2 linked regions of the Limosilactobacillus reuteri genome follow. The protein of the gene in region 2 binds, or shares a complex with, the protein of the main gene of each other region. Links are inferred from orthologs where the notes say so. Each region holds a gene or a part of one and is shown on either strand. Other genes may lie near its edges.

Region 1 (4,172 bases), 1.2 Mb from region 2 along the record:
AAGTTATCATCATCCTTATGATCATCAATAGTTTGAATAGCTTCAAGGATATTAGCAATATCATTTTGATGAGTATCGGTAGCTGCATCAATGATATCGTGACGAACCTTTTGACCATGGAATAATTGCTTAATCCGGTCCAAGAAGAACGAACGGACTTCATCACTATTTTTATTCAAATCAAAAGAAACATTGATTTCAGCGTTTTCAAAGGCAGGGGCAATTTCTGATTGAATACTTAATAATGGAAGGTTCCAACCACGATCGGCGATGATCCGGACAATTCCAAATGCCTGCCGACGTAAAGCATAAGGGTCATTTGAACCGCTTGGAATCATATCAACTGCAAAGAAGCTCATGATACTGTCAAGTTTATCGGCAATTGCTAAGACCGCGCCAATCTTAGTTTGTGGCAATTCTCCTTCTGCAGAGATTGGCATGTAGTGTTCACGAATAGCTGTGGCAACATCATCTTTTTCACCGAATAGCTTAGCATAAATTTCACCCATAATTCCTTGCAACTCTGCGAATTCACCCACCATTTGCGTAGTAAGGTCAAATTTATAAATATGTGCTGCTCGATCAAGGTCTGCTAGTTCTTCATCTGAAAGATTTAGTTGCTTACCAAGAACATTCGCAATCACTGCGACCCGCTGCATTTTGTCATACATTGAACTAATCTTATCATGGAAGCTAACTTTCTTAAGTCGTTCCACATATTCATCAATTGTCAACTTCTGATCTTCTTGATAGAAGAATTGAGCATCTTCAAGACGAGGAACAAGAACCCGTTCATTTCCTTTAATAACATTATCAAGGTAGTCTGTGTTACCGTTGCGAACAGAAATAAAGTGCGATAAGAGGTTACCATCTTTATCCCGTACACAGAAGAATCGTTGGTTATCCTTCATGGAAGTAATTAGGACCGGGTCAGGTAATGCTAAGTACTTCTCATCAAAAGATCCAGCAAAGGCAGTTGGCCATTCAACTAGGTTATTAACTTCTTCTAGTAAGTCCTCATCCCAATCAACTTGCCAGTTGTTCTCATTAATAATCTTAGTAATTTGATCCTTAATTAAATTCTTTCGCTTTGTTTGATCAGCAATAACGAAATCATTATTTAAGGTTTCCTCATAATCATCAGCCTTAGCAATTTCAACTGGATGGCCTAAGAACCGGTGGCCTTGTGTTTCTCGACCAGCTTCAACGTCCAAAATATTAAATGGAACGACTTCATCATTTAATAATGAAACTAGCCACCGAATCGGACGAATAAATTGTAAGTTATTGTAGCCCCACTTCATCAAGGTTGGGAAATTCATCGAAGTAATAACTGTTGGTAATCCTTGAAGAACTTCAGCAACAGTTTTTCCAGCAATATGCTTTTCAACAAAAACATATTCAACGCCTTTTACTTCTTTGAATTCAATATCTTCAACAGAGGCACCTTGTCCCCGGGTAAAACCAATTGCAGCTTTGGTCCAATTACCATCAGCATCTTGCGCAATCTTTTTTGCAGGGCCCTTAACTGATTCATCAATATCAGGTTGCTTATCACTTAAGCCATGGATTAGTAATGCCATCCGTCGTGGAGTAGCGAATTCTTGAATATCATCAAAAGTAATCCGTTGTTCTTTAAGGTACTTTTCTACTCGTTCGTGTAACTGTTTAATACTTGGTGTTACAACGTGAGCAGGCATTTCTTCAACACCGACTTCTAATAAGTATGTATTTGCCATTTAATTAGTCTCCTCCGTTTTTAAGCGTTGCTGCTGCTTTAATAATTTTACCAGTTCAATCGTTAATTGCGTAGCTAATTCTGTATTATGCAATGAATTAGCTTCTTTTAACTGGGCTTGCTTATCTGCAATTTGCGCAGCTAACGGTGTTTGTTCTACGATCATATGGATACAATCATCAATTGCTCGCATATCAACTTCTTGGTCAACATTTAAATTCTCAATTTGCCCAAGAGTACCTTGTAAACTACTTTCATCTAAATAATCAAGAAAGTCAGCAGTTGAATACGAGCCATTTTCAGAAAAATAACTTGCTGCTAATAAATACAAAGTTTGATATTTCTCATGTGCAAAATGAAAATTGTGATCTGCTGTCACATGCATCCATACTTCACGATCATATAGCATGTACCTTAATAAGATCTGTTCCGCTAATTCAGTCCTACTAAGTTTAATTTTTTGCTGTTCTTCTTCACTAGTTTGTTGAAACTGTTGATGACGAGCTAGTGAAGGCTGTTGCTTAATCCATGGCTGATTATGAATTCCTAGTTGTTGTCGCAATTGATCTAACTGCGTTTTTAAGGTTTGTCGATCTAACTTGAACTCACCTGCCAACCGTTGCAAGTACATATCTTCTTCTAAGGGAGCTTGAACCTGAGCAATTACCTTCAGCGCTTGGTTAAGATATTGCATTAGTTCATTCTGATTATCTAAATTTTTCCCGTTTCTTAAAAAGCGCAGGTAAAATTCTGTTGTTGTTTCTTCCTTATTCGTAAGATAGGCATTGAATTGCTGTGGTCCATACTTTTGAACATATTCATCTGGATCGATCCCAGCCGGCAATTGGACAACCTTTACCTGCAACTGATTAGGTCGATGATCATTAACGAGGCTAATTGCACGGTCAATTGCATTTTGTCCCGGTTGATCTCCATCGTAGCAAATGTCTAATTGCCTAGTTGCTCGACCAATAATCGCTACTTGCTCTTCGGTAAAACTAGTTCCCATTGAAGCGATTCCATTTTCGATCCCTGCAGCAAAGGCCGAGATTACATCCATAAATCCCTCAAATAAGTATAATCGACCATCTTTACGTGCCGCTTTTCGTGCAACATCAAAATTAAATAATGTTCGCCGTTTATTGAAAATCGGTGTCTCAGGACTATTTAAATATTTGGGTAAATTTGTTTTACTGGTATCAATTAATCGCCCAGAAAAAGCAATTACCTGCCCTTGACCATTTTTTATTGGATACATTATCCGTTCAATAAACCGGTCTCGCAACTCTCCTTGTTGATCTTCACTAAAAAGTCCACTTTTTCTTAGCAATTGGTAATCAACCTTTTGCTGTTGGAAGAAAGGCTTCAATATTCGCTGATCAGGAGCATAGCCTAAACCAAATTGTTCAATCAGCTCCTCACTCATTCCCCGTTTTTTTAAATAATTAAGTGCAACTTGCCCAGCCGGTGTATTTACCAATATATGGTGATAAAGTTTAGCCGCTTTATCATGAAGATCAAACAGCTGTCGATTCTCGTTATTTAATGGTTTAGCCGGAACGCTAACATATTGTTCAGGAATCTTGATATTACTATCGTTAGCGATCTCCTTAACTGCATCGACAAAATCGATATGCTTTAACTCCATCAAAAATTGAAATACATTTCCGCTCCGGTGACATCCAAAACAATAGAAAAATTGTTTTTCCTCATTCACCGAAAAAGAGGGGGTCTTTTCATCATGAAAGGGACATAACCCAATTAGATTTTTTCCAGCCTGATGCAGTTGGACATAGCGCCCAATTACATCACCAATATCAACTGAATTTCGTATTTCATCAATTACATTACGCGGTATCTTTGCCATTTATTCTAAGAAATCTTTTAATTGCTTAGAACGTGATGGGTGACGTAATTTCCGAAGCGCCTTAGCTTCAATCTGACGAATCCGTTCCCGCGTTACCCCGAAGACTTTTCCGACTTCTTCAAGGGTCCGTGTCCGACCATCATCTAAACCAAAACGAAGCCGCAGAACATTTTCTTCACGATCGGTTAACGTATCCAGCACATTTTCAAGTTGCTTCTTCATCATTTCATAAGCAGCATGGTCAGCTGGACTTGTTGCATCTTGATCTTCAATAAAGTCCCCTAAATGAGAATCATCCTCTTCACCAATAGGCGTTTCAAGTGAAACTGGTTCTTGGGCAATTTTAAGAATATTCCGTACTTTTTCAGTTGGCATATCCATTTCTGCACCAATTTCTTCGGGTAACGGCTCACGTCCTAAATCTTGAAGTAATTGCCGTTGAATCCGGATCAATTTATTAATAGTTTCAACCATATGAACCGGAATCCGAATTGTCCGTGCTTGGTCAGCAATTGCCCGTGTAATAGCCTGACGAATCCACCAGGTAGCATAAGTAGAGAACTTAAA
Region 2 (8,217 bases):
CCGTTACCATCAAGAAATGGATGGGTATTTTCAAAGAAAAAGTGAGTTACAAGGGCTTTATATATTGAAGGAGTATCATCATTATTCATATATTCAATTAAAGCTGTAAGGGCAACCTTGATTGCAGTTTCCGTGGTTGGTGGTCGATGAACTGTTTTAATGCCATCCCCGATCGAAAGCACTTCGCTATTAGGAAGCTTATCACGAAATATTTTTCCATTGGGCAGTCGATCTTCATTAAGTTCGCCTTTTAACAATTAACAAGGAATCATAGATTTTTCTATAGCCTTGAAGAACATTGATTTCAACTTTTTTCCTAATTGTGTGCGCTGGTACATTTTTATAGTTGAACCAAGCCTTTTCTTTGATATATGATCATTACCATTTATTGGGTGGTTATTTTCCTGAATAACAGTACTAATTTCAACACGACTCGTTTTTACACCTTCAATATCATTAGTGTAGAAAATTTCAGAGAGTAATAATGAATTCAAAAATTGATTAATCGCAACTTGGGGAAGCGTTACAGAGATATCCTTAATCATATTAGAATTACGCCTAAGCTGATCCGCCAGGTTTTGAATTTCCGGTAATGGAAGATAGAAAATTGGATATTTACTTGTCTGTGCACCATCGCGATAGTTAAGAAGAGGAAACAGAGTTGTCTTCTGGCTTGTATATCCGTTCAGTCGACTCTGATATTCACTTTCAATTGCTGCCGGGTCATTCGTCTTATCTTCAATAAAATACTTATATTTAGATAATGGTATGTATTTCATTTACTTATCTTCTGCTATTAGTTCTTTTCGTGCTTGGCGTAAACTCATTTCTTGTTCTGGCGAAACCTCGGGATAAGCTAATGGCAAACTATTAATCTTCTTTGTCAAAATATCAGATACAATTAAACGCGAATACCACTTATCATCAGCCGGAATAACATACCATGGATTTTCCTTTGTGGCGGTAGCATTAATCGCCTTTTCATATGCCTTTTGGTAATCGTCCCAATATTGACGTTCGCGAATATCAGCTGCAGAAAACTTCCAATTCTTTTCTGGTGTATCAATCCGTGCTAAGAAACGCTTCTTCTGTTCTTCCTTTGATACATGGAGGAAGAATTTTACAATTAAGTAACCGTTCCGCGTTAGATAACTTTCGTACTGACGAATATCTTCATAACGACTATCAAAGAATTTATTATTAACATCATGAACAGACTCAATCCCTGGAATATTAGATTGCAAAATTAAAGCAGGGTGAACGCGTGAAACAAGAACGTCCTCATAATAAGATCGATTGAAAACACCAATATCACCACGCATTGGCAATTCACGATTGATTCTCCAGAGATAATCATGACGTAATTCGCGGCCTGTTGGTTGTTTAAAATTGGCCACCTTAAACCCAACTGGATTTACGCCCGCAAAAATATGCGAAATCATACTATCTTTTCCTGCCGCGTCCATTGCTTGAAATACTACTAAAACACCATAATGACGCCGCGCATACATCATCTTTTGCGCATTCTTGATTGACTTTACATTTTTCTTGATCTTCTTTTTAATCTTCTTAAGATCATCAGCAGAATCTTTTACCTTAGTTGGTGCCGTCTTAATATCAAAGTCTTTTCCTGTGTAACGATATTTCTTGGTTTTCATCTAGTTCACAGCTCCATTATTTATAATATTCTTTTCTGTTGGCTGGTATTTACTATGTTTTAATTTACCAATTTGGTGCTCTCGACCATCATTAACAATAAATTCATCAACAGCACCACAATGCTCACAAACTACCACAATTTGATACCGTTGCGAGTCATCATTATTCGTATCCATCCAATTTCTTTCCGCAATTACTAACGGCTGTTCATGGCACTGATAACAAGAAATCCCTAGTTTACATTCTTCCCTAAAAGGATCTCCTGTTTTTCCTACCATTCCATAACGGTCTTCACCATGGACATTATCAAAATTATTGTAAAACATTTAATATTCAACTGCTTTTGCACGTTTTATCTTAATAACAAAGACTACTATTATTTCCATTACAAAAATTGAAATCGCACAAATAATAAAGAGGATATGATAAGAGGTCGCTTCAATCATCAATCCACCAAATAGCGGACCAATTGCCTTTCCTAAAGAAGAAAATGCGTTCAGAATTCCCTGATACTTTCCCTTAACAGCAACCGGTGAAAGGCTGTTTACAATGGCAGGCATTGTTGGCAGAGCAGTGGCTTCACCGATTGTCAGAATGACCATTGCCGCAACAAACCAGCTATATGAGTGAGCGTAAAGTAATAAGACAAATGAGAAACCAATTGTAAACATCCCAATAAATACTTGCGCATATGGCCGATTAACCCAGCGATTAAGCCAAGTAATTCCTAATTGGAAAACAACAATTAAAATCCCATTTAATGTCCACAAAAGACTATATTTTGTCATCGAGATTCCTTGATCAGTCATGAAAACTGATAGGTTACTTGCCCATTGTTCATACATTGTCCAGATTACAACTAAGGCAATGAAGAAGATCCAGTTAATCCATAAGTTAGCTTGAGGTATCTTAATATTAACTGTCTTGTTCTCTTCTTCAGCTTCCATATCTTCGGTCTTTGCAACTGTTTGTTGACTATCCTTAAAGAAAAAGATAACAACAAGTGAGAACATTGTATAAAGGATTGTGGTAATCAAAAACATTGGTGAAACATTGCCATCTGCATACTGATAAAGCGGGCCGACAATAGTAGTTCCAATCACCATTCCCAAGTTATTGGCAAAATACAACATATTAAAAACATAACGACCATCTCGACCTGAACGAGTCGCAAAAGAATTAACCATTGTAATGATCCAGCCATTAAAGAATCCAATAACTGTTAAAAGAATTCCATATATCGGCCAGCCATTGAAGAAAATCATAATAACCATTACGATTGTCGCTAGCAGTGTCCCGCCAATCATTAATTTCCGCGGGTTAGCTCGGTCAAATAGCATTCCGCTAATATAACTTCCGACAACATTTGCTCCTGAATAAAAGAGTAAAACGATTCCCGATACAGTTAATGACTCATGCAACTGATCGTGAATATAAATTGTTGTTAATGGCCAGACAAAACTATTCCCAATACTTCCAAGGAACATTCCGAATAAAAGCCATTTTAATTCTACGCCTTGACGGTTCATTTAATTATTATCTTCAGGGATATAGGAAATCGAAGTGAACTTATTATAAGACTTTGCAAATAATAATTTAACTGTCCCCCGCGGACCACTACGATTCTTTTCAATGATGACTTCAACTTCACTAGCATTTGATCCATCGTCATCCTGATTATTTCCCGGGTTATTATTATCTTCCGAATCTTCATCGTGCTCATAATAGTCATCACGATAAAGGAAACTAACAATATCTGCATCCTGTTCAATCGATCCAGATTCACGAATATCAGATAAAACCGGGCGCTTGTCTTGTCGCTGTTCAACTCCCCGCGACAACTGTGATAGGGCAATAACTGGAACTTCTAATTCCTTTGCCAGTTTCTTTAGTTGTCGAGAAATTTCTGAAACTTCTTGTTGCCGGTTATCAGGATTACTCCCTTCAATCAACTGAAGGTAATCAATTACGATCAATCCTAAGTTGCCTTTTTCCTTTGCTAAGCGCCGACAACGTGCCCGAATTTCTGCTACCTTGATTCCTGGTGTATCGTCAATATAGATACTAGCGTTACTCAAGGCACCAGTTGCAATAAATAAACTTTGCCATTCATCCTGCGTAAGCTGTCCGGTCCGTAAGTGGTTAGCGTTAATATTTCCTTCAGCACAAAGCATCCGGTTTGCTAAAGACTCCGCACCCATTTCAAGACTGAAAATTGCGACCGTATTATCGGTTCTAGTTGCAACGTTTTGAGCAATATTCAAAACAAAGGCAGTCTTCCCAACAGCAGGTCGTGCCGCAATAATCACCAACTCATCTTTATGCAGACCAGTCGTCATCTCATCTAATTGAGCATATCCAGTTGAAAGTCCAGTAATCTCTGAATCTTGACTAGAGAGCTCACTGACATGGTTAATTGACTCTTGTAAAACGTCACTAATACTTTTAAAACCAGTTTGACGACTATTTTCCGAAACTGACATAATTTCTTGCTCAGCCCGGTCAAGTTGATCTTCAATTTTGTCATTTCCAGCATAACTATCATTGATAATTTTGGTTGCAGTATTGATCAACCGTCGTGAAATCGCCTTATCATGAACAATTTTTGAGTAATAGACAACGTTAGCAGCCGTCGGAACCGCTGTTGCAAGTTCAGCAATATAAGCAACTCCACCAATATTTTCCGTTTGATTATCCTGATCAAGGACATTTTTCATCGTTAACGGATCGATTGGCTGGTCCGCATCATTTAGTTGGACCATCTTTTCAAAAATAATTTGGTGAGCCTTCCGATAAAAATCTTGCGGCTCAAGATATTCCATCGCATCAGCCAACGCGTTTTTACTTAAAAAAGCAGCTCCAAGAACTGCTTTTTCTGCTTCAATATCGCGTGGCTCTTCTTGCACTGGTGCATTATCCATTTACTTTTCAGCAATGTGAACACGAATTTGAGCTTCGACTTCTGGATGAAGTTTAATTGGCACATTTACGTAGCCAAGCGCCTTAATTGGAGCCGCCAGCTCAATCTTTCGCTTATCAATTTTAAGGTCAAATTGTTTTTGTAAAGCAGTTGCAATTTGTTTTGTTGAAATTGAACCAAACATCCGGCCATCTGTACCGGCTTTTCCACTTAATTCAACAACTGTATTATCATCTTCAAGAATCTTCTTCATCCGCTTGGCATCAGCTAATTCTTCAGCAGCATGTTTTTCTTCAGCACGTTGTTGACCCTTTAGTTGGCTCATCGCCGCCTTAGTAGCTTGTTTTGCTAATCCACGCTTAATTAAGTAGTTTTGAGCATAGCCATCTGGAACTTCCTTAATTTGACCACGTTGACCACGGCCTCGTACATCTTGTGTAAAAATAACTTTCATTCACTCCTCTGTATCGTCTTGCTCTTTATCAGGTTTAGTTAGAATATCAACTAACTCTTGCTTGACCTGTGTAATATCTTTATCACTGATTTGTGTAGCAGCATTTGCAAGGTGACCGCCACCACCCATTTTTTCCATGATTACCTGGACGTTGACATTTCCCATTGAGCGTGCTGAAATTCCGATCTTGTTATCAGCACGTTCAAAAATTACAAATGAAGCTTCAATCCCACTCATTTGGAGCAACATATCAGCAGCCTGGGCAGCCGTGACAGGATCATAAACCTGTCCCTCTTCACCCGTACATAATGCTATTTTATCATTTATTTCCGCTCTTGAAATCAAATGATTACGCATCATGAAGGTTTCTGGATTTTCTTTCATAAATGATTGAATCATTAAACCATCGGCACCAGCAGAACGCAAGTAACTAGCTGCATCAAAAGTTCGCGTACCAGCACTCTTGGTGAATGATTTTGTATCAACCTGAATCCCTGTTAGCATTGCCGTTGCTTCAAGCTTGTTAAGTCCTTTTCCTTCACGTGGTTGGTACTCAAACATTTCCGTAATTAACTCACAAGTTGATGAAGCATATGGTTCGATATAAACAAGCAATGGATTTTCAGGAAAGTCCTCGCCGCGACGGTGGTGGTCAATGATAACAAGTCTGTTTTGCATTTTATCATATAATTCAGGAGCAATGGTAATTCCCCGCTTAGCATGGTCAACCATTACTAACAAACTGTTATTTGTCGCTTTTTCTAACGCTTCGACTGGTGAAATAATATGGTCCTTAATCGTCTGGTAATTATCAATCTCATGCATCAAACGTTGAATATCAGAGTGTGGATGTTCATCATCAATCACAATCCAACATTCTTTACCGTTCATTTCCGCAATCCGTCGAATCCCCAAACAGGCACCGACTGAATCCATATCTGGATTGGTGTGGCCCATCACAAATAATTGGTCTGATTGAGCCATTAATTCTTGTAATGCTTGACTAATCATCCGTGCTCGTACCCGGGTTCGTTTCTCCATCGGGTTGGTCTTTCCACCATAGAAACGTGCCTCCTGATCTTGAGCCCGAACAACAACTTGGTCTCCACCACGACCTAACGCGAGGTCAAGGTTATTTTGTGCTGTATCAGCAAGCTTTATCAGATCATTTTCGCCATAAGCAATTCCTACGCTAAGAGTAACTGGCGAATTTTGCTTGGATGTATTTTCACGGATAACATCAAGAATCTTGAATTTTTGTTTTTCAAGTTCTTTTAATGAAGCTTGATGTCCAATAATCAAGTAGTTATCATCATCAATGATCTTCATCAATAAGTGATTAGCAACTGCCCAATCGCTTATTTGTGAAGTTACGTAATTATGAAGATTAGAGACATCAGAATCACTCATTCCTTGAATCAGCTCATCATAGTTATCTAGGTAAATATTACCAATGAAGATTTGTTCATCCTTATATTGTGCACTAATCTGTTCATATTTTGTAATATCTAATAAATAAACTACCTGTCCGTGATGCTGAACCAAAAATTCAAATTGATGGTCACGCCATGTCACTACTTGTGTTTGCTTATCATCTGCATGATCTTTTATTAATTCCGCTAATTTTACATCAACATCTGCAATCGGCTTCCCTACAACAATTTCAAGATTAAAATAACGCGCCATATATGGATTAATCCATTCAACCTCATGACGCTTATTTAACATAATCATTCCCATGGGCATTTCCAGTAATGCTTCTTGTTGCCCACGTTGGACTTTATACGTTAATTCATTTAAATATTCATGAGCATCGACTAATAATTTTCTTAACCGCCGAATACTAATAGCTCCACCAATAACTGCGATTACTAAAACAATTAGTCCAATAATCCAGTTATCCATAAACCCTAAAATAAGCCCAATGATTGTTAAAAGCACTATATAGCAGACATTCCAGCGGACGGCTGGGTGTTCAAAATAAAACTCCCAGTTCTCACGACTGAAAATTTTTCGCATCTATAATAGGTGTTGAGCCACAAGTGAATCGGTTACTAATACATTTGCATATTTTCCAGCTAAGGCCGCTTTGATTGCTTTTAACTTATTCATTCCACCAGCGATAAGAACTGATTCCCGAGCTTGTTTTAGATCATCTAAAGCAATAGCAACTGTGCGATCATTTAACTGGTCATCAACGATTTTCCCGCGTTCATCAATAAAGCGAGAAACAAGGTCCCCGGCTGCTTTCTCTTGCAAGGTTTTAATTTGCTGATCATTAAAATAACCTAGTTCAAATAGCGTTGCATCTTGTTCCGTCGTTTCTACCGTAAAAAGTGCCACGCTTGTCCGCTTACCAGTATCTAAAATCTCGTTAATAAATTTATCTTTTATCACCATCTCTTTAATTTGCTTATTTTCAAAAATTAAAGGAAGCGGAAGAATCTGCGCCTGGGTATGGTAGCATTTATTAAAACATTTAGTAACCTCTACAACATAATTATTATGAGTAGAGTTCGCCACTGTTCCTTTAAAATAGACCACCTGAACATTTTTACGGTCATTTGGTATCAATTGACGTGCTACGCTGACCAGTGTCCTTCCCCAACTAACACCAATAACATCATTATCCTTAACTTTTTTATCAAGGTAACGAGCCGTGGCCTTACCTAAAGATGATAAAATTTCAGCCGTTTCATTGCTTTCTGGAGTACTAATAATGACATCCTTTAGTTGATACTTTTCTTTTAATTGGTGCTGCAGATCTTCAATATTGCTAAGGGGATCATTTATTGAAATTTTGACAATATTTTTCTCGCGTGCAAATTGAAGTAATCGAGAAATTGTTGGTCGCGATAAATTTAGTTTTTTTCCGATTTCTGCTTGGGTAACGCCATCTAAATAGTAAAGTTTACTAACCTGGACGGCCTGTTTAATTTGTTGCTTACTATCCACCTATTCTTTACCAATAACTTGCATACTATGGCTAACGCCCAACTTTGTAGCTCCAGCATTAATCATTGCTTCTGCTTCTTCGGTTGTATGAATACCACCAGAAGCCTTTACTTCAGTGGGAGTTTCTTTAGTAGCTGCTGACATTAATTCAGCATCATGAACTGCTGCTCCACGGGTTGAGAAACCTGTTGATGTTTTTACAAAGTCAGCACCTGCATCAGCAACAATC

The links. The genes of interacting proteins can lie anywhere in the genome.
Region 1: the proteins of dnaB (region 2) and dnaG are in contact, whole or in part, in a crystal structure (PDB 2R6A), measured with the Geobacillus stearothermophilus proteins. The link is inferred for Limosilactobacillus reuteri from one-to-one orthologs. Residues at the interface, in WP_033016901.1 of Geobacillus stearothermophilus: Ser13, Glu15, Ala16, Gln18, Glu91, Leu92, Asp94, Ala95, Val96, Pro97, Thr98, Ala99, Ala100, Asn101, Tyr104, Tyr105, Ile108; in WP_049624496.1 of Geobacillus stearothermophilus: Lys456, Leu457, Leu458, Pro459, Ala460, Asn463, Ala464, Leu467, Leu535, Leu536, Ile537, Ala538, Gln544, Glu545, Asp548, Tyr549, His552.

Annotation. Positions count from the first base shown.
Region 1 is NZ_CP059275.1:164,167-168,338, reverse strand. What follows is about bases 1,173-4,172. They hold dnaG (DNA primase), read right to left. Parts: upstream 3,606-4,172; coding sequence 1,740-3,605; downstream 1,173-1,739. Other genes in these bases: rpoD (RNA polymerase sigma factor RpoD), read right to left, coding at 3,606-4,172; glyS (glycine--tRNA ligase subunit beta), read right to left, coding at 1,173-1,739. Also shown: more of glyS, read right to left, coding at 1-1,172. UniProt on the Escherichia coli protein: RNA polymerase that catalyzes the synthesis of short RNA molecules used as primers for DNA polymerase during DNA replication.
Region 2 is NZ_CP059275.1:1,366,970-1,375,186, reverse strand. The notes cover bases 2,385-5,384. They hold dnaB (replicative DNA helicase), read right to left. Parts: upstream 4,581-5,384; coding sequence 3,189-4,580; downstream 2,385-3,188. Other genes in these bases: HHK02_RS08060 (DHH family phosphoesterase), read right to left, coding at 5,034-5,384; rplI (50S ribosomal protein L9), read right to left, coding at 4,581-5,033; HHK02_RS08075 (MDR family MFS transporter), read right to left, coding at 2,385-3,188. In the rest of the region: HHK02_RS12660 (Fic family protein), read right to left, coding at 1-257; HHK02_RS12655 (hypothetical protein), read right to left, coding at 258-779; HHK02_RS08085 (PPK2 family polyphosphate kinase), read right to left, coding at 780-1,658; HHK02_RS08080 (hypothetical protein), read right to left, coding at 1,659-1,985; more of HHK02_RS08075, read right to left, coding at 1,986-2,384; more of HHK02_RS08060, read right to left, coding at 5,385-7,052; HHK02_RS08055 (sugar-binding transcriptional regulator), read right to left, coding at 7,053-7,988. UniProt on the Escherichia coli protein: The main replicative DNA helicase, it participates in initiation and elongation during chromosome replication. Travels ahead of the DNA replisome, separating dsDNA into templates for DNA synthesis.